DNA from 2 places in the Mesorhizobium sp. B2-3-2 genome. Region 1 is predicted to be linked to the other one. Evidence: riboswitches for the same ligand, from Rfam matches in the RefSeq annotation. Region 1 holds a riboswitch; the other holds the start of a gene.

What was found. Region 1 has a riboswitch for S-adenosylmethionine ahead of FJ964_RS26645 (homoserine O-acetyltransferase). Riboswitches for the same ligand answer to the same signal wherever they lie in the genome.
Region 2: it holds a riboswitch for S-adenosylmethionine, as region 1 does, so the genes downstream of both, FJ964_RS08760 (O-succinylhomoserine sulfhydrylase) here and FJ964_RS26645 (homoserine O-acetyltransferase) in region 1, are expected to answer to the same signal.

Annotation. Positions count from the first base shown of each region.
Region 1 is NZ_VFWA01000017.1:84,201-95,471, reverse strand. It holds gene FJ964_RS26655 (DUF1330 domain-containing protein) at 149-469, shown strand; gene metW (methionine biosynthesis protein MetW) at 481-1,095, opposite strand; gene FJ964_RS26645 (homoserine O-acetyltransferase) at 1,154-2,323, opposite strand; SAM riboswitch at 2,434-2,511, opposite strand; gene hisC (histidinol-phosphate transaminase) at 2,647-3,756, shown strand; gene FJ964_RS26635 (prephenate/arogenate dehydrogenase family protein) at 3,763-4,698, shown strand; gene FJ964_RS26630 (sugar kinase) at 4,695-5,624, opposite strand; gene FJ964_RS26625 (DUF2125 domain-containing protein) at 5,735-6,733, opposite strand; gene FJ964_RS26620 (gamma-glutamylcyclotransferase) at 6,872-7,393, shown strand; gene FJ964_RS26615 (aldo/keto reductase) at 7,512-8,459, shown strand; gene FJ964_RS26610 (LysE family transporter) at 8,546-9,172, shown strand; gene FJ964_RS26605 (1-acyl-sn-glycerol-3-phosphate acyltransferase) at 9,211-9,999, opposite strand; gene FJ964_RS26600 (LysR family transcriptional regulator) at 10,122-11,024, opposite strand; gene FJ964_RS26595 (DUF1348 family protein) at 11,138-11,271, shown strand, end outside.
Region 2 is NZ_VFWA01000003.1:4,199-15,469, forward strand. It holds gene mmsA (multiple monosaccharide ABC transporter ATP-binding protein) at 1-395, shown strand, start outside; gene mmsB (multiple monosaccharide ABC transporter permease) at 392-1,684, shown strand; gene araD1 (AraD1 family protein) at 1,884-2,876, shown strand; gene FJ964_RS08750 (ABC transporter substrate-binding protein) at 2,925-3,698, opposite strand; gene FJ964_RS08755 (2'-deoxycytidine 5'-triphosphate deaminase) at 3,797-4,891, opposite strand; SAM riboswitch at 4,969-5,046, shown strand; gene FJ964_RS08760 (O-succinylhomoserine sulfhydrylase) at 5,104-6,294, shown strand; gene FJ964_RS08765 (ceramide glucosyltransferase) at 6,317-7,468, opposite strand; gene apaG (Co2+/Mg2+ efflux protein ApaG) at 7,700-8,092, shown strand; gene FJ964_RS08775 (Hsp33 family molecular chaperone) at 8,291-9,322, opposite strand; gene argF (ornithine carbamoyltransferase) at 9,446-10,357, opposite strand; gene FJ964_RS08785 (aspartate aminotransferase family protein) at 10,373-11,271, opposite strand, start outside.

The DNA.
Region 1 (11,271 bases):
CCTGTCTTCAAGGCCAAGCCGAAGACAGCGTTGCCTGCCTCGGGTCGCAGCTATTCGATGACCTCGGAGGTAATCGCATCCTGGCCGATGGTTGGGCAGATTGCCTTGCGCGGCCGGTCGTCGGCCTCGAACCGAAGGGAGTTACGCCATGACCGCTTATGCCGTCGCTCACATGCGCCGGGTCAAGATGGGCCCGCAGATTGTCGAATACCTGCAGAAGATCGATGCCACGCTGGAACCTTTCGGCGGCCGGTTCCTGGTCCATGGCGGCGATGTGGAGATGATCGAGAATGACTGGCCGGGGCATCTCATCATCATCGAATTTCCGGACAAACAGCGTGCGCGCCGCTGGTATGATTCAGCTGCCTATCAGGCGATACTGCCGCTGCGGACGGACAATTCGACCGCCGATGTGGTGTTCGTCGACGGCGTCGAACATCCACACAAGGCCACGGATGTCCTGGAATGAAGCGGCGTGCCTTATCGCTTCAACAAGAACACCGCTTGCTGGCCGAAGAAATTCCAGAACCACCACGGCATCGACAGGCCGATCTTCTGGCCGTTGGCGTCGAGCGCGGTTGCCCTTTCCACGCTCGCGCCAAGCTCCTCGCACAAATTGACGAAGTCGCGGATGGTGCAGAAATGGATGTTTGGCGTGTCGTACCAGGAATAGGGCAGGTCCTTGGTCACCGGCATGCGGCCTTTGACGAACAGCGACAGGCGCACCCGCCAGTGGCCGAAATTGGGGAAGGACACGATGGCGTGTTCGCCGATCCTGAGCAGTTCGTCGAGAACGAGCTTCGGGTTGCGGGTCGCCTGCAAGGTCTGCGACAGGACGACGAAGTCGAAACCCTTGTCGGGATAGAATTCAAGATCCTTGTCGGCGTCGCCCTGGACGACGGAGAGGCCGCGCGCCACGCATTCGTTGACACCGCGCTGCGACAGTTCCAGTCCGCGGCCGTCGATCTGCTTGGTCTCCTGCAAAAGCTCGAGCAGCGAGCCATCGCCGGAACCGACGTCCAGCACCCGCGATTGCGGCGGGATCAGACCGGCGATGACCTCGAGATCGACGCGTTGGGCGCGGTTGACGCTCATGGCTTGCCCCTTGTCGTGGCGCGTGATCCGTGACCGACAGGTCTGCAATTCTGCGGGATCATGCGCCGAGCCCTCTCGCTCGCGCGGCCGAGCCGATGAAGCCGTTGATGGCGGCGAACAGTTCCGGCTCGTCGAGCAGGAAGGCGTCGTGCCCGCGATCGGTCTCGATCTCGACGAAGGACACCGACGCGCCGGCGGCATTCAGCGCATGGACGATCGAGCGGCTCTCCTCGGTCGGAAACAGCCAGTCCGAGGTGAACGACACCAGGCAAAAGCGGGTCTTGGTGCCCGCAAAAGCGTCAGCCAGCCTGCCGCCGTGATCGGCGGCGAGGTCGAAATAATCCATGGACCGTGTCATGTAGAGATAGGAATTGGCGTCGAAACGGTCGACGAACGTCATGCCCTGGTGACGCAGATAGCTCTCGATCTGGAAGTCGGCGTCGAAGCCGAAGGTCAGAGCTTCGCGGTCCTGCAGGTTGCGGCCGAACTTCCGGTGCAAGGCTGCTTCCGACAGGTAGGTGATGTGGGCGGCCATGCGCGCCACGGCGAGCCCCTTTTCCGGGCGTTTGCCGTGGTCGAAATACTTGCCGCCATGCCATTCTGGGTCGGCCATCACGGCCTGCCGGCCAACCTCGTGGAAAGCGATGTTCTGCGAGGAATGCCGCGCGCCGGTGGCAATCGGCAGCGCCGAGAAAACACGTTCCGGATAGCTCGACGCCCATTGCAGCACCTGCATGCCGCCCATCGACCCGCCGAGCACGCAAAACAGTTTTTCGATGCCGAAATGGTCGATCAGCATCTGCTGGGCACGCACCATGTCGCGGATGGTGATGACCGGAAGGTCGAGCCCATAGGGCTTGCCGGTAGCGGGATTGGTGGAGGCCGGACCGGTGGAACCGAGGCAGCCGCCGATCACGTTTGAGCAGATGACGAAGAAGCGGTTTGTGTCGATGATCTTGCCGGGGCCGATCAACACTTCCCACCAGCCCGGCTTGCCGGTCACCGGATTGGTGCTGGCGACATGCTGGTCGCCGGTCAATGCGTGGCATACGAGAATGGCGTTGGAACGGGCGTCGTTCAGCGTGCCATAGGCCTGGTAGGCGATCTGAAACGGCGACAGCAGCGTGCCGGCGTCGAGCTTGAGCGGCTTGTCGGCGCCGAAGCGCACGACCGGGCTCGACGGTTGGTCTGCCTCGTTGTTGGTTCTGCCAGCGCGCTGAGCGGCCATCGCATCCTCTTACATCGCACGACGTGTCTGTCGGAAACCGAATACGGGCCGACACTGTGTCCGGCCGGCCGCGGACAATAAAAAACCGGCAATGCCTTCGCAAAGCCGGTTACGTCACGCAAACGGCCCTTTAGCGAATTGTTTAACGTGGCTGCAAGCCGACCGGCCAAATCACCACGGAACTGTTGCTGCCCTTCTAGAACTCACCTGCCTCGCCGTCAATGCCGCCTGCTGGCACCACTGCCACCTCTCGACATTGCGGGCCATGGCTTGTATTTCCGCAGCGGCTTCAGATGGAAGTGTTCTCGACGGATTTTTGCGACATGAGCCAGACCCCGGACAAGGCACGTCCAACCCCGCGCGCGGGCATTATGGACATCCAGGCCTATGTGCCGGGCAAGAGCGCGGCCCCCGCCGGGGTGGACAAGGTCCACAAGCTGTCGTCGAACGAGAACCCGCTCGGCCCCTCGCCGAAGGCAATCGAGGCCGCCCGCGAGGTCGCCGCCAAGCTCGACGTCTATCCCGACGGCACCGCCCGGCGCCTGCGCGAGGCAATCGCCGAGGTGCATGGTCTCAACGCACAGAACATCATCTGTTCCAACGGCTCCGACGAGATCCTCGGCCTGCTGGCGCAGACCTATCTCGCGCCCGGTGACGAGGCCATATTCACCGAACATGCCTTCATGGTCTACAAGATCTACATCCAGTCGGCGGGTGCGACGCCGGTCGCGGTCAAGGAGACCGAGGAGCGCGCCGACATCGATGCGATCCTGGCGGCCGTAACGCCACGTACGAAGATCGTGTTCCTCGCCAATCCCAACAATCCGACCGGCACTTACGTGCCGTTCCAGGAGGTGCGCCGCCTGCATGCCGGCCTGCCGAAGAACGTGCTTCTGGTGCTCGACGCCGCCTATGCCGAATATGTCAGGCGCAACGACTACGAGGCCGGCATCGAGCTGGCGGGCAGCTCGCAGAACGTGGTCATGACCCGCACCTTCTCCAAGATCGGACTTGGCGGGGCGCGGATCGGATGGATGTATGGGCCGATGCACATCGTCGACGCGATCAACCGCATACGCGGCCCGTTCAATGTCAATGCGACGGCGATCGAGGCCGGCATCGCCGCCGTGCGCGACCGCGCCCATGTCGAGCGCAGCGTCGCGCACAACGAGACCTGGCTGGCCTGGCTGAGCGAGCAGATGACCGGGCTCGGGTTGCGGGTAACGCCGAGCGTCGGCAATTTCCTCCTCATTCATTTTCCCGACGACGGCAAGCATTCGGCCGCGGCGGCGGACGATTATCTCACCCAGCGCGGCTACATACTGCGGCGTGTTTCGGGCTACGGATTTCCCAACGCGCTGCGCATGACCGTCGGCACCGAAGAGGCCAATCGCGGCGTTGTCGCGGAACTCACGACATTCCTGAAAAGCTAGAACGCCATGGCATCACCGATGTTCGAAAAGATCGCGCTTGTCGGCATCGGCCTGATCGGCTCGTCGCTGGCACGGGTCATCAGCCGCGAGGGCCTGGCCGGCCATGTCGCCATCTCGACGCGCAGTGCCGCAACGCTGGCGCGGGCGCAAGAGCTTGGGCTGGGCTCCTCCTACACCATGGATGCCAAGGAAGCGGTCCGCGATGCCGACCTGGTTATCGTCTCGGTGCCGGTCGGCTCGTCCGGCGCGGTGGCGCAGGAGATCGCGCCGGCGCTGAAGAGAGGCGCCATCGTCACCGATGTCGGCTCGACCAAGGCTTCCGTGATCGCACAGATGCAGCCGCATATACCCGGCGGCGTGCATTTCATTCCCGGCCATCCGCTGGCCGGCACGGAGAAATCAGGGCCCGATGCCGGTTTCGCCGATCTGTTCGACAATCGCTGGTGCATTTTCACGCCGCTGCCGGGCACGGATACGGACGCGCTGGAAAAGCTGTCCGAATTCTGGCGCCGTTGCGGCGCCAACATCGACACGATGGATCCGCAGCATCACGACATGACGCTGGCCATCGTCTCGCATTTGCCGCACATCATCGCCTACAACATCGTCGGCACCGCTGATGACCTGGAATCGGTGACCAAGACGGAAGTCATCAAATATTCCGCTTCCGGTTTCCGCGACTTCACGCGTCTCGCTGCCTCCGATCCGACCATGTGGCGGGACGTGTGCCTGCACAACAAGGATGCGATCCTGGAAATGCTGGCGCGGTTCTCGGAGGATCTGGCTTTTCTGCAGCGGGCGATCCGCTGGGGCGACGGCGACAAGCTGTTCGACCTGTTCACCCGCACCCGCGCCGTGCGCCGCTCGATCATCGAGGCCGGCCAGGACATCGACGTGCCGGATTTCGGCCGCCAGGCGATCGAACATCCGGCGAAAAACTAGGCTTCTTCAGGCCAGGTCGCCGTCATCATCGCCAGCGTCTCGGCCTTGTTCGGCGCGCCCAGCCTGCCGCCGAAGCGCTGACATTTGAGTGCCGCGGCCGCGCTGGCAAAGCGTAGCGCCTCTTCGATCGGCATGGCTTGCCCCAACCCCGCGGCGAAGGCACCATGAAAGACGTCGCCGGCTGCCAGCGTATCCACCACCTTGACCTTTGGCGCAGCGACGTGGCGCACGCAGCCTGCCTGCCTGTCATGCCACCATGTTCCAGCGCCGCCTGCGGTTACCGCGACGAAGGCCCCGGTGCGCGACGCAAGGGAGGCGCATGCGGCCTGCGGGTCCGCTGCCTGGCCGCAGACGATGCGCGCCGCCGGTTCGGAGGCGACGATGTGCGAGGCGAGCGGCAACAGCCGCTCCAGCACTGCCAATGGCGCGGTGTCGGCATCGAGAATCCCGGGGCGGCGGGCAGCGCGCGCAGCGCTGAGCGCCAGCGCTGCCGCACCCGGCCAGCGCACATCGACCAGCACGGCATCGAAAGCGGTGAGATCGGCGACCGGCAAGCCGTCGGGATCGGCCTGGGCGCGCTGATCGTAGAAAGGCACGATGATGCGCTCCCCATGGCCGTCGACGAGGATCGCGGCCAGCGCCGAGCGCGCTCCGGCGACGCGACGGACGAGACTGCAATCGACGCCCTCCGCCTCGATGCCCGATATCAGATGGTCGCCGACCTGATCATCGCCGGCGCTCGCCCAAAGCCACACTTCGGCGCCCAGCCGGCGTGCGGCGCAGGCCGCACTCGTGGCCATGCCGGAAGCGATCTGGACGGCATCGGCGGCCATGAACTTGCCCTGATGGACGGGAAGCGTTTCGACGCGAAGAATGGTGTCGAGCGTCAGCGCGCCGACGCTCAGGAGTTTTGCCGGTCTGTCCATTGGGGATGCTTAGCGCAGTTCACCGTTTCACGGAAACGGCGAACTGCTCTACCTCTTTGTTTTGACGCAATTCCGGACGGAAAACCGTCCACACTTTTCCTGGAATTGCTCTAGTCGACCGGCTTGATCTTGCCCAGCGGGATAAAGCCGAGCGAGGCCTTGCCCTTGACCACCTTGAGCGGCATCGACGGTTCGTTGCCGAGCAGCGCCAGGGCGGCAAAGCCTTGTTCGATCTGGTTCTTCTGCTCGGGTATGGCGGCGCCGAGAATGGCGGCCACGGCTTTCGGGTCTTTCAGTCTGATCATCAGATCGGCATCGACCAGACCCTCGGCGTCGACCGACAGCGGCCCGGAAACGGCGACGTGCGCCGTGCCAGACGACAAATCGAGCCTGCGGATCTCGATAGCTTGGCCGCGCAGGCTTTTCAGTTGCGTGCCGATCAGTGCCAAGCCGTTCTTCAGCGTCGCCTCGCCACTGGCGTCGAGCGGCGGCAGGACGCGGCCCCCGATCGCATCGGGATCGATCTCCAGATCGCGGAAGCTGCCGATATAGTCGATATCCCTGCCGTTCGGCTGCAGCTGGCCCGCCGCCCTGCCGGCGCTGAACAGTTGCACCGGATCGGTGTCGTCGGCCGGATCGGTCTGGCCGGACAGGCCCTCGGCCGTGAGCGAAATGCGCCGCGGCAGCGGCCATGAGAGCTTGACGTTGGCCTGCAGATCATCCCAGTCGATCCACAGCGGCACCATGCCCGGAACCGAGGTCCTGAGCGGACCGCGCAGGTCCGCGACCGGCGACAGCGGCTGGATGATCTGGGCGACGGCGTTGAAGGAGCCGGCGGAGGCGGCAACGTTCTTGGCGTCGTCCTCATAGGCAAGATTGTCGCAGGAGACGGCGAAGCTCAGGGGATAACCGCTGACCTGGAGATTGGCGCAGCCGGCCTCGATGCCACTCTTGTTGAGCGTGGCGACCGCCTTGTCGGCTTCGCTCCGGACCCTGTCGGCGAGATAGAACCAGCCGCCGCTGTAGATGGCGAACAGCGCGATGACAAACGCTGCAAGCCAGAACAGGCGGCGGCGATGCTTCGGCTGGCGTTCGTCAGTGGACGTCATGCTGCGGTTCTCGTTCACGCATCGGGGGCTGTGGGCGGGCTGTCGATTCTGGCAACGACAATAGGTAGACAGAGATGGACGGAAAAAACACCGATTCCGGTGTGGTGTTGCCATTCTTACGCAATCAGGCACGGCGATATGGGCGATTTTTGGGTGTTTGGCTATGGTTCGTTGATATGGCGGCCGGGGTTCGCGCATGTCGAGACAAGGCGGGCGCGCCTGCATGGCTATCGTCGCGCGCTGTGCGTCTATTCCTTCCTCCATCGCGGCACGCGGGAACGTCCGGGGCTGGTACTCGGCCTTGACCGCGGGGGCTCCTGCGTCGGGCTGGCTTTCCGGGTGCCGGGCGAGTTGCGGGACGAGGTCGTCGCCTATCTGCGGGAGCGCGAGCTGGTCACCAATGTCTATCTCGAGCGCATGCTCAATGTCCGCCTTGACGGCGGCGGCACGGTCGAAGCCGTGGCCTATATCGTCGACCGCGGCCATGAGCAGTATGCCGGTGCGCTCGATGCCGCCCACGCCGCTGATGTGGTGCGCGGCGCTGTCGGCCAGTCCGGCAACAACGAGGACTATGTGTCGAGCACGCTCGACCATCTCCGGGCGCTCGGCATTCGCGACCACTGGCTGGAAGACGTGGCGAGGCGGATCGCGCCTTTGTGAAGCGCTGGTTCCGCGGAAAAATCCGGTGAGGCCTTTGACCTCGATGCGGCAAGACCTAGCTTAGGCCTCGAACCCGCAATGGGCGGCAGCCGCCCAATCCCACCCACGGAGATCAGCCTTGCAGAAACGCCGTCTCGGTCGCACCGACCTTTCCATCGCGCCCCTGGTTCTGGGCGGCAATGTCTTCGGCTGGACCGCCGACGAGAAGACGTCGTTCGACCTGCTCGACCGCTTCGTCGGCGCTGGCCTGAACGCGGTCGACACAGCGGACGCCTATTCGCGCTGGGTGCCCGGCCATCAGGGCGGCGAATCGGAAACCATCATCGGCAAATGGATGAAGGACCGCGGCAACCGTGATAAGGTCGTGGTGATCACCAAAGTCGGCTCGGACATGGGACAGGGCCACAAGGACCTGTCCGCCGCTTACATCGAAAAGGCCGTCGATGCATCGCTGAAGCGGCTTCAGACCGAATTCATCGATCTTTATCTGTCGCACTGGCCGGATCCGACCACGCCCTATGAGGAAACCCTCGGCGCCTATGAGAAGCTGCTCGCCAAGGGCAAGATCCGCTACGCCGGCTGCTCCAACCTAGACGCCGCCCAGCTACGCGCCGCACTGGACGTGGCGAGCCTGCGCAGCCTGCCCCGCTACGAGGTGCTGCAGCCGGAATACAATCTCTACGACCGCTCGTCGTTCGATGGCCCGCTGCGCGATCTCTGCATGGCCGAGGATATCGGCGTCATCACTTATTTCAGCCTGGCCAAGGGTTTCTTGAGCGGCAAATATCGCAGCGAGGCGGATCTCGGCAAAAGCGAGCGCGGCGGCGGGGTGAAGGACTACCTCAATGCGCGCGGGATGCGCATCCTCGCGGCACTCGACGCGGTGTCTGCCAGGCATTCGGCCAAACAGGCGGAAGTGGCGCTTGCCTGGGTCATCGCCCGGCCGGGCGTCACCGCGCCGATCGCCAGCGCCACCAAGCCTGAACAGATGGACAGCCTGATCAAGGCGGCGTCGCTGGAGCTGAACGCCGACGACATGGCCGAGCTTGACAAGGCGAGCGGCTGAGCCGCCAACAGCGCGCACGATCGTCCAAGACGATCTCCCCGACCTTGCCATACCGTCATTGACGCTTGGCAAGACAGGAGGCGCGGATGGCCGGCTCGTTTTTTTCGCAGCCGGATCTGTGGCCTCAGTTCGCTGCGCTGATGCTTGCCGCCATGGTCGTCATGGGCAGCCCGGGACCGGCGACGATAAGCGTTACCGCCGTCGGCGCGGCTTTCGGCCTGCGCCATTCCCTGAGCTACGCCTCAGGGGTGATCCTGGGCACGATCGCCGTGCTTCTGGTCGTGGCAAGCGGGGTGAGCGCTATGCTTGCCGCGATGCCGCGGCTCGCGCCGCTGCTCGTCGCTGCGTCGGCTGCCTATATCCTCTATCTCGCGTTCAAGATCGCCACCGCGCCGCCCCTGGCGGCGCATGCAGGAGAGGCCGCGCGCCCGACATTCGCTGGCGGCTTCCTGCTGGCGGTGGCCAACCCCAAGGCCTATGTGGCCATCGGCGCGGTGTTCGCCGGCGCGTCTGTTGATTGGGGCGCCGGCGACATCGGCACCGCGCCGAAACTGGCGGCCCTCGCGTTCATGATCGTCGCCATCCATGCCGTGTGGCTGCTTGCGGGCGCCGCTTTCGCGCGCTTCCTGCGCAGGCCGGTGGCCTCGCGCATCATCAATCTGGTCTTTGCCGCGACGCTGGTGCTGACGACCGCACTGGCCGTGTTCGCTTGAACGTTGCGCGAGCGGCCGTCGGCGCCGATGGCCGCACTTCAGGCTTTGGCGCCGAGTTCCCGCAGCCGCTTCACTGCCGTCGGCGGCAAGGCGGGCGGATTGGGCGCGCGGGACGCGTCGATGAGGAACTGGTCGCAGGCGGTTTCGGTTTCCCCGATCAGCCGCCGCATGAATTCCTCCTTGTCCAGGCCCGGCGGGATCGGCGGCAGGAAGCGCGCCTTGATGGTGCCGGGATAGCGCAGGAACTTGCGGCGCGGCCAATAGAGGCCGGCAACATGGGCGACCGGCACCACGGGAATGCCGAGCTGTGCATAGATTTCGACGATGCCGTATTTGTAGGCGGGTTCGTCGCCGGGCGCGCGGCGGGTGCCTTCGGGATAGATGATGAGCTGGCGCGGGTTGCGCGCGATTTCTTCCTTTGTCGCCGCAACCACCGCCTTCAGCGCCTTTGAGCGGCTGCCACGGTCAACCGGGATCATGCGCATTTTCAGGATGTACCAGCCAAAGAACGGAATCCAGGTCAGCTCGCGCTTCAGGATGTAGAGCGGATCCTGGAGATAGGGGAAGAAGGCGATCGCGTCCCAGAAGGACTGGTGCTTGGGCGCCAGGATGAAAGAGCCTTCGGGCAGATTTTCCAGCCCGGTGATGTCGCTCTTCGTCCCGGCGATCTTGTCGTAGAGCCACATCGAGGTGCGCGACCAGAACTTCGGCACGAACCAGGCGCGATGGCGCGGCGACAGGAAATAATAGGGAGTCCAGAGGATCATCTGGACGATCAGATTGACGTAGAAGACGAAGTTGAACGCCAGCGATCGGACTTGGAGCATTGGGGGAGGCCCGGTAAAGAGGTGTGCGTTGGTTACACCAAGCGGGCGCAAAAAGGAAATGGCCGAAGATGCCCCGAATGGCGTCGAAAAGCGTTTCGGCTTCGCCTGAAGGTCCAGCCGCGCTACATCAGCCGCGCCAGTCTTTCTTTCAGGCGCGGGGCGGCGAAATCGAGAAATGCGCGCAGCTTGACCGGCAGCAGGCCGTGGCCTGCGTGCACCAGGCTTACCGGCCAGGGTTCCGGTTCGAACTCCCGCAGCAGCACGCGCAGCGCGCCTGACCGCACCGCCGCGTCGATCTGGTAGGACAGCACCCTCGTCAGCCCGACGCCGGCGAGCGCGGCATCGATGGCCGCTTCGGCGGTGTTGACCTGGAGCCGCGAGCGGATCCGAACCGGCATCTCGGTCTTGCCGGCGGTAAAGCTCCATGTCGAGAGCGCGCCCGGCCCTTCGAAGGTGATGCAGCTGTGGGCCTCGAGGTCCGCAAGCGTCGTCGGGGCGCCGCGTTCGGCCAGATAGCCGGGGCTCGCGCAAACGACATGGCGGATCGTACCGATCCGCATGGCGACAAAACTGGAGTCGGGAAGCCGGCCGATGCGGATGGCGAGGTCGAAATGGTCCTCGACCAGTTGGGTTATGCGGTCGGCCAGCGTCAGGCGGATGTCCACGTCGGGATAGGCGGCGAGGAAGCCGGTCACGACCGGCAGCACGTGCAGGCGGCCGAATACGACCGGCGCGGTGATGGCCAGTTCGCCCGTCGGGGCGCTGTATTCGCCGGCCGCCATGCGCTCGGCCTCGCCGACCTCGCCCAGGATGCGACGGCAGGCGGCCAGATAGGCCTGGCCGGCATCGGTCAGCGTAAGCCGGCGCGTCGAGCGGTTCAGAAGGCGGGTCTTGAGATGCCGTTCCAGGTCGGAAACCTTGCGGCTGACCGTCGCCAGCGGAATGCGAAAACGGCGCGCGGCGGCAGACAGGCTGCCGGCCTCCGCCGCGGCGACAAAAAGCGACATGGCTTCGAGCCGGTCCATGGTTTCTTCCGGAAATTGGAAGGATAGATTACAAATATGGCATCTACATCTGCTTGATGGAAGCCTCCATATTGGCCGTGACGCTGACGGCCTGGGTCGAGAAAGGAATTGTCATGTCGCAAGACCGCCCGCCGCTGCCGCCATTCACCGCGGAAACCGCCGCGCAGAAGGCGCGCATGGCCGAGGATGCCTGGAACTCGCGCGATCCAGCCCGTGTCGCGCTTGCCTATACGGCAGACAGTCGCTG
Region 2 (11,271 bases), on a different contig from region 1:
TGCGCGAGCTTGCCGTCGCCAACGACTATCGCAAGCAGACCAACATCCGCGCCTCCAGCGTCTATCAGATGACCGGCAATCTTTCCGGCGGCAACCAGCAGAAGGTGGTGCTGTCGAAATGGCTGTTCGCCGACCCGGAAGTGCTGATCCTTGACGAGCCGACGCGCGGCATCGATGTCGGCGCCAAATATGAAATCTATACGATCATCGCGCGCCTTGCGGCCGAAGGTAAGGCGATCGTGGTCATCTCGTCGGAAATGCCAGAACTGCTCGGCATCACCGACCGCATCTATGTCATGAACGAAGGCCGCATCGTCGGCGAAATGCCCGCGGCGGACGCAAGCCAAGAAAGAATAATGCGCGCCATCGTTCGGGGAGAAGGAAAAGCAGCATGAGCACGGAAAGCGCCCCCGCCCCGCAGAGCAACGTCGCCGAAGATGTCGGGCAGCGTCCACGCATCGCCGTATCGGCGCTGGCGACGAACCTGCGCGAATACGGCCTGATCCTGGCGCTGATCGCCATCATGGTGTTCTTCCAGTTCACCACCTCGGGAACGCTGTTCAAGCCGGTGAACCTGAGCAATCTGGTGCAGCAGAACTCCTTCATCATCGTGATGGCGCTCGGCATGCTGCTGGTCATCGTGTCGGGCCATATCGACCTCAGCGTGGGGTCCGTGGCCGGCTTCATCGGCGCGCTGGCGGCGATGATGATGGTGATCTGGCCTCTCGGCATATTCAGCAACCCGCTGGTGGTTTCCATCGTCTGCCTGATCGTGGGCGGCCTGATCGGCGCGGCGCAAGGCTACTGGATCGCCTACCATCGAATACCGAGCTTCATCGTGACGCTGGCCGGCATGCTGATCTTCCGCGGCATCTGCCAGGCGCTGCTCGGCGGCGGATCTTCGGTCGGGCCGCTGCCGCCCGAGTTCAAGGCGCTCAGCTCCGGCTTCATTCCAGATGTCATCGGACCGCTGACGCTGATCCCGCCAACGGTGAATGCAGCCGGCAAGACGATTATGGGCAGCGGCCTGACGCTGCACATGACGACGATCGTGCTGGGCCTGGTCGCCGTGCTGGCCTACGCCTATTTCGGGCTGCGGACGCGACGCAAACGCGAACGCCACGGCTATGAGGCCGAGCCCTTTACCCTGTTCGTCATCAAGACGCTGGTCGGCAGCGCGCTGGCGCTGTTCCTGGTCTACCAGTTCGCCAGCTACCGCGGCCTGCCGGTGGTGCTGCTCGTCATGGGCCTGCTGATCTCGCTGTTCGTCTTCGTCACCAAGCGCATGACGATCGGCCGGCGCATCTATGCGATGGGCGGCAATGCCAAGGCCGCGCAGCTGTCGGGCATCAAGACCGAGCGCCTGACGCTTTACGTGTTCGTCAATATGGGCGTGCTGTCGGCGCTTGGCGGCCTGATCATCGCGGCGCGCCTTGGCCAAGCCGTGCCGGCGGCAGGCCTCGGCAGCGAGCTCGACGTCATCGCCGCGGTGTTCATCGGCGGCGCCTCGGCGATGGGCGGCGTCGGTCAGGTCATCGGCGCGGTGGTCGGCGGCTTCATCATGGGCGTGATGAACAACGGCATGTCGATCATGGGCGTCAATGTCGACTGGCAGCAAGTGGTCAAGGGCCTGGTGCTGCTCGGCGCCGTTATCTTCGACGTCTACAACAAGAACAAGGCCTGAACAGGCTTCAGGCGAGGCAAGCAGGAGGCATACGGTCGCGGCGTTGCCGGCAATTCGCCGGCTTGAAGAAGTCCTTCAGGGACCGGGCTCGCGAGCGCAATCCGGACGAAGAGTTCAACCCGTGGCACGGCCAGTCCGAGCCGCGCAGGTCAGGGTTTGCCAGAAGGCAGCCATGCCAAGATATGAGAGAGGACTGATCATGCTGATCTCGCAGATTCTCGACGACGCCGAGACCATCCGTGTCGTTGCCCGCACGGGCGGCAAGACCCGGATCATCAACGGCGCGCGCAGCGTCTATTCGCTGGCGATGGAAGCCGCTCGTACCGGCGTCGGCCTTGCCGCGCTGATCGAACGCAAGGGGCTCGGCGAGACCGTCGATCTCGACGCCGCCTACAAGAAGGGGCGGCTGCTGTCGCCGATCAATCATCCCGATCCGGCGCATCTGCATCTGACCGGCACGGGGCTGACGCATCTCGGCTCGGCGGCGACGCGCGATTCCATGCACAAGAAGCTCAGCACCGACGGCGAGGAGCAGCTCACCGATTCCATGAAGATGTTCCGCATGGGGCTGGAAGGCGGCAAACCCGCGAAAGGCCAGATCGGGGTGCAGCCGGAATGGTTCTACAAGGGCAATGGCACGATGGCCGTGGCGCCGGGTGCCGCGCTCCTGTCACCGGCCTTCGCCAAGGACGCCGGCGAGGAGCCCGAGGTTGCCGGCATCTATGTCATCGGCGACGACGGCGCGCCGTTCCGGGTCGGCTTCACGCTGTCGAACGAATTTTCCGACCATGTGACCGAACGCGTGAACTACCTCTTCCTCGCCCATTCCAAGCTGCGCAACGCCTCCTTCGGACCGGAGATCCTGGTCGGCGACCTGCCCGCCGACATCAGGGGCTCCTCGCGCATCTGGCGCGACAGCAAGTTGATGTGGGAAAAGCCGTTCCTGTCGGGCGAAGCGAACATGTCGCACACCATCGCCAATCTCGAACACCACCATTTCAAATATTCGGCTTTCCGCCAGCCAGGCGACGTGCATGTGCACATGTTCGGCACCGCGACCCTGTCCTTCGCCGACGGCATCAAGACCGAAGCCGGCGACGTGTTCGAGATCGAGGCCGGGGATTTCGGCCTGCCGCTGCGCAACCCGCTCGAAATCGAAAAGCCGGTGAAGGTGGCGGTGAAGGCGCTGTGAGATGAGCGCGATCTCCTCCCTGGTGGGAGGAGATCGGCAGCTTCCATCTCAATAAATATCGAAGTCGAAATACTTGTCCTGGATCTTCTTGTAGGTGCCGTCGGCGACGATGGCGTCGATGGCTGCGTTGAGCTTGTCGCGCAGCGCCGTATCCTCGAGACGCACGGCAATGCCGGCTTCGGTCTCGGTGCCCTTGACGTCGCCGACCATCTTGCAGCAACCGTCGCTCGCCTTCTTCATCCAGTCCATCAGCACGAACTTGTCGGAAAGGACGGCATCGAGGCGGCCGTTCTGGAGATCGGTGATTGCCTCTTCCTGGGTGGGATAGAGCTTCGCTTCGGCGCCGGCCTTGCCATAGACGTCCTGGGCGTAGTTGGCCTGCGTGGTCGCCGCCTGGGCGCCGACCGTCTTGCCGGCGAGCGCCGCCGGTTCGGTCGAGGCGATGTCGCTGTCCTTCAGGGCGACGAGCGACAGCGGCGTCGTATAGTATTTGTGGGTGAACGCGACCTGCTTCTTGCGCTCCTCGGTGATGCTCATCGAAGCGATGATGGCGTCGAATTTCTTGGCCTGCAGCGCCGGGATGATGCCGTCCCAGTCCTGGGTGACGATCTCGCATTCGACCTTCATCTGCGCGCACAAGGCGTTGGCGATGTCGATGTCGAAGCCCTCGACCTTGCCGTCGGGCGTGATGGTGTTGAACGGCGGGTAGGCGCCCTCGGTGCCAATCTTGATTTTCTCCGCCGCATGCGCCGACAGGGCGCCGGCACCAAGCGTCAGCATGGCGGCGGCCGCCGTCGATATGATCCATTTCGAAATCTGCATTTTCATTCCCCTTGAGCACCGCCACGTCGGCGGCCGGCGAGGCAGCCAAGCATGGCGGGCCGGCGCAGGCAAGTATCTTGCCTGACGGTGATGAGCGTTCAGGGCGCGGCGCGAAAGTGCTTGGACAGCTTCAGGCCCTGCGCCTGGTAGTTGGAGCCGAGCTCGGTGCCGTAAAGCGCCTGCGGCCGCTTCAGCATATGCTCGTAGACCAGCCGGCCGACGATCTGGCCATGATCGAGGATGAACGGCACCTCATGGCTGCGCACTTCGAGCACGGCGCGGCTGCCGGTGCCGCCGGCCGCCGAGTGGCCGAAGCCCGGATCGAAGAAGCCGGCATAGTGGACACGGAACTCGCCCACCAAGGGATCGAAGGGCGTCATTTCGGCCGCGTAGAGCGGCGGCACATGCACCGCTTCCTGGCTGACGAGGATGTAGAACTCGTCCGGATCGAGCACCAGCTCGCCGGCGCCGCTCTTGTGGATCGGCTCCCAGAAGTCGACGATCTCCTGCGCCGCGCGCTTGTCGACATCGACGAGGCCGGTATGGTGCTTGCCGCGATAGCCGACCAGCCCGTCACTGTCGCCGTTGAGATCGATCGACAATGCAATGCCGCCGCCGGAGATGTTCGGCGGTTCGGTGGCGACCAGCATTTCGGCCCGGTGCAATTGATGCAACTCTGCTTCCGAGAGCAGCGCATTGCCGGTGCGGAAGCGTATCTGCGAAAGGCGCGAGCCGGCGCGCACGACGATCGGGAAGGTGCGCGGGCTGACTTCGAGATAGAGCGGGCCATGATAGCCGGCGGCGATCTTGTCGAACTCGTGGCCGCGATCGGTCATCACGCGGGTGAAGATATCGAGCCGCCCGGTCGAGCTCTTGGGATTGGCGGACGCCGAAATTTCCGCCGGCAGCGCCAGGCTTTCGAGCAGGGGCACGATGTAGACGCAGCCGGTTTCCAGAACGGCGCCGTCGGCCATGCTGATCTCGTGCAGCTTCAGCCGGTCGAGTTTTTCACTGACCTTGTGATTGGGACCCGGCAGGAAGGACGCGCGCACCCGCCACGCCTTGTCGCCGAGCCTCAGATCAAGGCTGGCCGGCTGGATCTGGTCGGCGTCGAGCGCACGCGACGACTTCAGCGCGCCGGACTGGAACAGCGCCGCAATGTCCTGATCGGGAAGAATTCCTGTCTGCCGCAAAGTCTGGCTCCGCTCTGCTGGTACAAATCTCTTAATGAAGCCGGCAATTGACGCAAGCGTGGCGCGGGTCTAAAGGGTCGTTATCCCGTGGTGATTTGGCCGGTCGGCTTGCAGCCACGTTAAACAAGTCGCTAAAGGACCGTCGGGCCGCAAGGCCGTATGGACCGGTTGCGACTTTTTCGCGGCCGGTTTTTTTGTGTTTGGATAGGACGATGACGAGCAAGACGCGCAACTGGAAGCCTCAGACCGCACTCGTGCATGGCGGGACCCTGCGTTCCGGCTTCGGTGAAACCTCCGAGGCGATATACCTGACCCAGGGCTATGTCTATGAGACGGCCCAAGCCGCCGAAGCCCGCTTCAAGGGCGAGCAACCGGGCTTCATCTATTCGCGCTACGCCAATCCGACCGTAGACATGTTCGAGAAGCGCATGTGCGCGCTCGAAGGCGCCGAGGACGCGCGCGCCACCGCGTCCGGCATGGCGGCGGTGACGGCGGCACTCCTGTGCAGCGTCAAGGCCGGCGACCATATCGTTGCGGCGCGCGCGCTGTTCGGCTCCTGCCGCTGGGTGGTCGAGACGCTGGCGCCGCGTTACGGCATCGAGGCGACGCTGGTCGACGGCACCGACATCGCCAACTGGGAAAAGGCGGTGCGGCCCAACACCAAGCTGTTTTTCCTGGAAAGCCCGACCAACCCGACGCTTGAGGTGGTGGACATATCAGCCGTCGCTTCGCTTGCCAATTCGATCGGCGCGCGGCTGGTCGTGGACAATGTCTTCGCCACGCCGCTGCAGCAGAAGCCGTTGCAGCTCGGCGCGCATGTCGTGGTCTATTCGGCGACCAAGCACATCGATGGCCAGGGCCGCTGTCTCGGCGGCGTCATCCTGTCGGACAAGAAGTGGATCGACGAGAACCTGCACGATTATTTCCGCCATACCGGCCCCAGCCTGTCGCCGTTCAACGCGTGGACGCTGCTGAAGGGCCTGGAAACGCTGCCGCTGCGCGTGCGCCAGCAGACGGAAAGCGCCGGCAAGATCGCCGATTTCCTGGCCGAGCAGCCGGAGATCGCCCGCGTCATCTATCCCGGTCGCGCCGACCATCCGCAGGCTGACGTCGTGAAGAAGCAGATGTCGGGCGGCTCCACCCTGATCTGCTTTGACGTCAAGGGCGGCAAGCAGGGTGCCTTCGCCTTGCAGAACGCGCTCGACATCGTCCTGATCTCGAACAATCTCGGCGACGCCAAAAGCCTGATCACCCATCCGGCGACGACGACGCACAAGAACCTCAGCGACGAAGCGCGCGCCGAGCTCGGCATCGGACCCGGCACGCTCAGGCTGTCGGTCGGGCTGGAAGATACCGACGACCTGCTGGACGACATCGCGCAGGCGTTGAAGGCCGCGAAATAGAGGGCGAACTCAACCGCCGACATCAAGCGCGCGACGGCGTCTCTTCGAGCTCGGCCGCCTTGGTGCCGATGGTCATGGCGTTGCCGCGCCAGTCGACGGCCCCGCCCAGCCAACCGCGCACCCAGATCGCGGGCAACATCAGGTCGCGTGCGATCATCGAGGCGACGATGCGCGGCGACAGATACCAGCCCTTTGCCGAGGCGAGCATGCATTCCGGCAGGTAGGCGAGCGCCAGCACGCAAAGCGCTGTCATGGGCAGGCTGACGCCGGCGCTGGCCGCGGCGATCAGCGCCAGCACGAGCGGGGCCGCCACGCCGGTCAGGATCTCGGGTGCGAAGAACAGCGGAAAGGTGACGCGGCGCAGGCGCGCCCAGCGGGTCTGGCGCGACCAGATCTCACCCGGCATGCGCCGCCCGAGCGGCTGCTCGAACGGTGAAGCGACGAGATTGACACGCAGGCCCAGCCTGTTGACCAGCTTGGTCGACGCGGCATCCTCCGCGATCTCGGCGGCGAGCGCACGGATGCCGCCATTGGCGTCGAGCATCTGCTTGTTCCACAACATGCTTTTGCCCTGGGCAAAGCCGAGGCCAAGCGCCTCGCCGGCATATTGCCAGCGCGCCTGCAGCGTGTTGAGGAAGGCGCATTCGACTTCTGCCCAGAAACCGTCAGGGCGTGAACCGATCGGCGTGGAGCAAACCAGGCCGGTGTCCCGCCGCCATGCCGCCATCAGGTGCTGGACGTAGTCTTTCGGCATCAGCACGTTGGAATCGGCGAGAATGACCCAGTCGTGGCGCGCAGCCTCCCAGCCCTTGACGCAATTGTTCAGTTTCGGGTTGGCGCTGATGCGGTCGTCGCCGGTAAGCAGGCGGGCCGGTACGGCTGGAAAGCGGGCGATGGCGGCGCGGATCGGCTTGACCGCGGGGTCGTCGGCATGGGCGACACAGAAGATCAGTTCGTAGCGCGGCCAGTCGAGCGAGAAAGCGCGCTCAAGCGTCTCATGGGTAAACGGCTCGACGCCGCGCGCCGGGATGACGATCGACACAGGCAGCGGCTTGCCGGCCGGCGGCGCGATGGCGGCGCGCCGTTTCAGGCGCGAGCAGGCGAGCAGGATGCTGGCGAGATTTGAGGCGATGAGAGCGATCGAAAGCGAGCCGGTTATGAGAGCGAGTTCCATCGATATCCGGTCACTCCAGAAAAACCGGCCCGCTTGGCCGCCGTTTTCGACAGTTCGACAGAGCGCCCGAGTCGCCCGGCATTGCTGGCGCACACCATCATTGTCATGTGTCACTCAAATGACATTGTTTGTCGGCACTTGCCCCTGGAGGTGGCAACTCGGACGCGCACGGTTGATCGAACCGTAAAGAGCGTCGAATGTTCCACACCGGATGTGTTTTTGGAGCCGCTCATGTACCGCGCCGTCACGCGCAACATAGAAGTGCAGGTCAGGCCGTTCTATCTCGAGGACCGCTCGGATCCTACGGAAAACCGCTATGTCTGGGGCTACCAGATCACGATCGACAACCAGTCCGACGAATTCGTGCAGCTGTTGTCGCGCTATTGGCACATAACCGACGGCGCGGGCCGCGTCGAGGAAGTGCGAGGCGCCGGCGTGGTCGGCGAACAGCCCGAACTCAATCCCGGCGACAGCTACCAATACACGTCGGGCTGTCCGCTTTCGACGCCGTCGGGGATCATGGTCGGCCACTACACCATGCGCAACGAGCGGGGCGAGACATTCGACATCGCCATCCCCGCGTTTTCGCTGGATCTGCCAGGGACGAGGCGAACGGTGAATTAGCGAAAGCGGCGGCGACAGCCTCTTTCTCCCCGTTACTATACGGGGAGAAATGTCCGGCAGGACAATGAGGGGCGGCGTCGACTCTGGAGATCTATCTCGCGCACCGAATGAAGACTGCCCTAACGCCGAACTCAGCGCTGCCCCTCATCCGCCTGCCGGCACCTTCTCCCCGTATAGTGACGGGGAGAAGGAAGCACTTCACTGCGCCGCAAACTCGGCCGGGTCGAAGTCATATTGCGTCGAGCAGAACTCGCAGGCGACGTGGATGCCGCCGTCCTCGGTGCTGTCCTTGATCTCCTGCGCGGAGAAGCCCTCAAGGATGCCGCGGATCTTGTCGCGGGAGCATGAGCACTGGTCGGCGACGGGAACGCCGCCGAAGACGCGCACGCCATGCTCGTGGAACAGACGGTAGAGCAGCCGCTCGGCGCCGATGGTCGGATCGATCAGTTCGGTCGGCTCGATGGTGCCGAGCAGCGCCAGCAATTCCTGCCAGGAATTGTCTGTGGGATCGTGGATCTCCTCGCGCGGATCGCCATCCCCGCCGGGCAGGTCAGGAACGCGCATGCGCTCGGAGGCCTGCGGCAGGAACTGCGCCAGGATGCCGCCCGCCCGCCACTGCTCGCGCGCCCCGCCGGGGCCGGGCGTCAAAAGCTTGGCGACCGACAGCCGGAGATCGGTCGGGATCTGCTCCGACTGGCGGAAATAGGTGCGCGCGGCCTCTTCCAGGGTCTCGCCGTCGAGTTGGACGATGCCCTGGTAGCGCTGCGTGTGAGCACCTTGGTCGATGGTCAGCGCCAGCACACCGTTGCCGAGCAGCGTTTGCTGCGAGGTCTCGCCGGCCGCAATCAGCGCCTCCAGCCGGTCGGCATCGAAGCGCGCATAGGCACGCAGCGCCGAGGGCGTGGAAAAATCCGCGACCAGCATGTCGACAGGCCCGTCGGTGCGGGTCTGCAGGATGAACTTGCCCTCGAACTTGAGCGAGGTGCCTAGCAGCACCGTCAGCACACAGGCTTCCGCGAGCAGCCGGGCGACCGGCTCGGGATAATCATGGCGGCCAAGGATCGCATCGAGCATCGGCCCGAGCTGAACGGTGCGGCCGCGCACATCGAGCGGGCCGACCTCGAAGGGCACGACGTGATCATCGCCGGCGTAACCGAATTCGCCGAGTTTGGGGTGATGTTCAGCCACTTGATGGGTTTCCAGCATGACAAAGCTCCAGGGCGCGGCCATGCCGCCCTTTGGGGAGCAGGCGTCTAAACGCGCTTGATTTGCGTGATGCCGCGCAGATAGGCATCGCGCCTCCGGAGATCAAGTTCCCCGGCACGTCAAGCGCCAAGACACTTCAAGTCCACTTCAGGCCCCAAGACACCAGGCAAGCACGGCCTTCTGGGCGTGGAGCCGGTTCTCTGCCTCGTCGAAGACCACCGAATGCGGACCGTCGATGACCTCGTCCGTCACTTCCTCGCCGCGATGCGCCGGCAGACAATGCATGAACAGCGCGTCGGGCTTTGCCTTGGCCATCAGCTTGGCGTTGACCTGGTAGGGCGAAAACACGTTGTGGCCGCGCGCGCGGTGCTCCTGGCCCATCGACACCCAGCAGTCGGTGACGACGCAGTCGGCCTGGTCGACGGCTTCCTCTGGCGAGCGGGTAAAGGAGAGCTTGCCGCCATGCGCCTTTGACCAGTCGACATGCTTCTGCGCCGGCTCGCTGCCTTCGGGCACCGCGACGTTGAGGTTGAAGCGGAACCGCGCCGAGGCTTCCAGCAGCGAATGCAGCACGTTGTTGCCGTCGCCGGTCCAGGCAATGGTCTTGCCGGCGACCGGACCGCGATGCTCCTCGAAGGTCATGATGTCGGCCATCAGCTGGCAAGGATGGGTATCGTCGGTGAGCCCGTTGATCACCGGGATGGTCGCATTCTCCGTCAGCTCCAGCAGCCGCTCATGCGAGGTGGTACGGATCATGATGGCATCGACATAGCGCGACAGAACCTTGGCTGTGTCGGCGATGGTCTCGGAGCGGCCGAGCTGCATCTCGGTGCCGGTCAGCATGATGGTCTCGCCGCCAAGCTGACGCATGCCGACATCGAAGGAGACGCGCGTGCGCGTCGACGGCTTGTCGAAGATCATCGCCAGCACCTTGCCTTCGAGCGGTTTCGAGCGCTCGCCCGCCTTGAGGCGCGCCTTGCGCTCCACTGCGTCGGTCAGCATGGAGCGCAGGTCGCCTTCGGAAACGGCGGAGAGGTCGGTGAAATGACGAAGTGACATCAGGAGCTTTCGAATTTACTTCGCGGCTTCAGCGGCGATGGCCTCGGACAGGGCCTTGGCGCCGGCGCGAATGCGCGCCAGCGCTTCGTGGATCTCGCTGTCCGTGACGGTGAGCGGCGGCAGCAGGCGAATGACGTTGTCGCCGGCCGGAACCGCGAGCAGATGCTGGTCGCGCAGCGCCATGTTCACCTTGCCGTTGGGCATGGCGCATTTGAGGCCCAGCATCAGCCCAGTGCCCCTGATGTCCTCGATGACCTCGGGAAATTCGTCGGCCACCCCTGCCAGCCCTTGCTTCAGCAACAGCGCCTTGCGCTGCACAGCCGCCAGGAAGCCCTCCTCCAGCACCACGTCGAGCACGGCATTGCCGACCGCCATGGCCAGCGGGTTGCCGCCGAACGTAGTGCCGTGGACGCCCGCGGTCATGCCGACAGCCGCCTCGTCGGTGGCAAGGCAGGCGCCCATCGGGAAGCCGCCGCCAATGCCCTTGGCGATGGCCATGATGTCGGGAGCGACCCCCGACCATTCATGCGCGAACAGCTTGCCGGTGCGGCCGATGCCGCACTGGACCTCATCGTAGATCAACAGCAGGCCGTGCTGGTCGCAGAGCTGCCGCAGCCGCTTCAGCGACTGTGTCGGCACCGGGCGGATACCGCCCTCACCCTGCACCGGCTCGATCAGGATGGCCGCGGTCTCCGGCGTGATCGCTTTTTCGGCGGCGTCGATATCGTCGAAGCCGACCTGGTCGAAACCCTCGACCTTGGGGCCGAAGCCTTCGAGATATTTGTACTGGCCGCCGGCCGCGATGGTCGCCAGCGTGCGGCCATGGAAGGCGCCCTCGAAAGTGATGACGCGGAAGCGCTCGGGATGCCCCTTGACGAAATGGTAGCGCCGCGCCGTCTTGATCGCGCATTCCA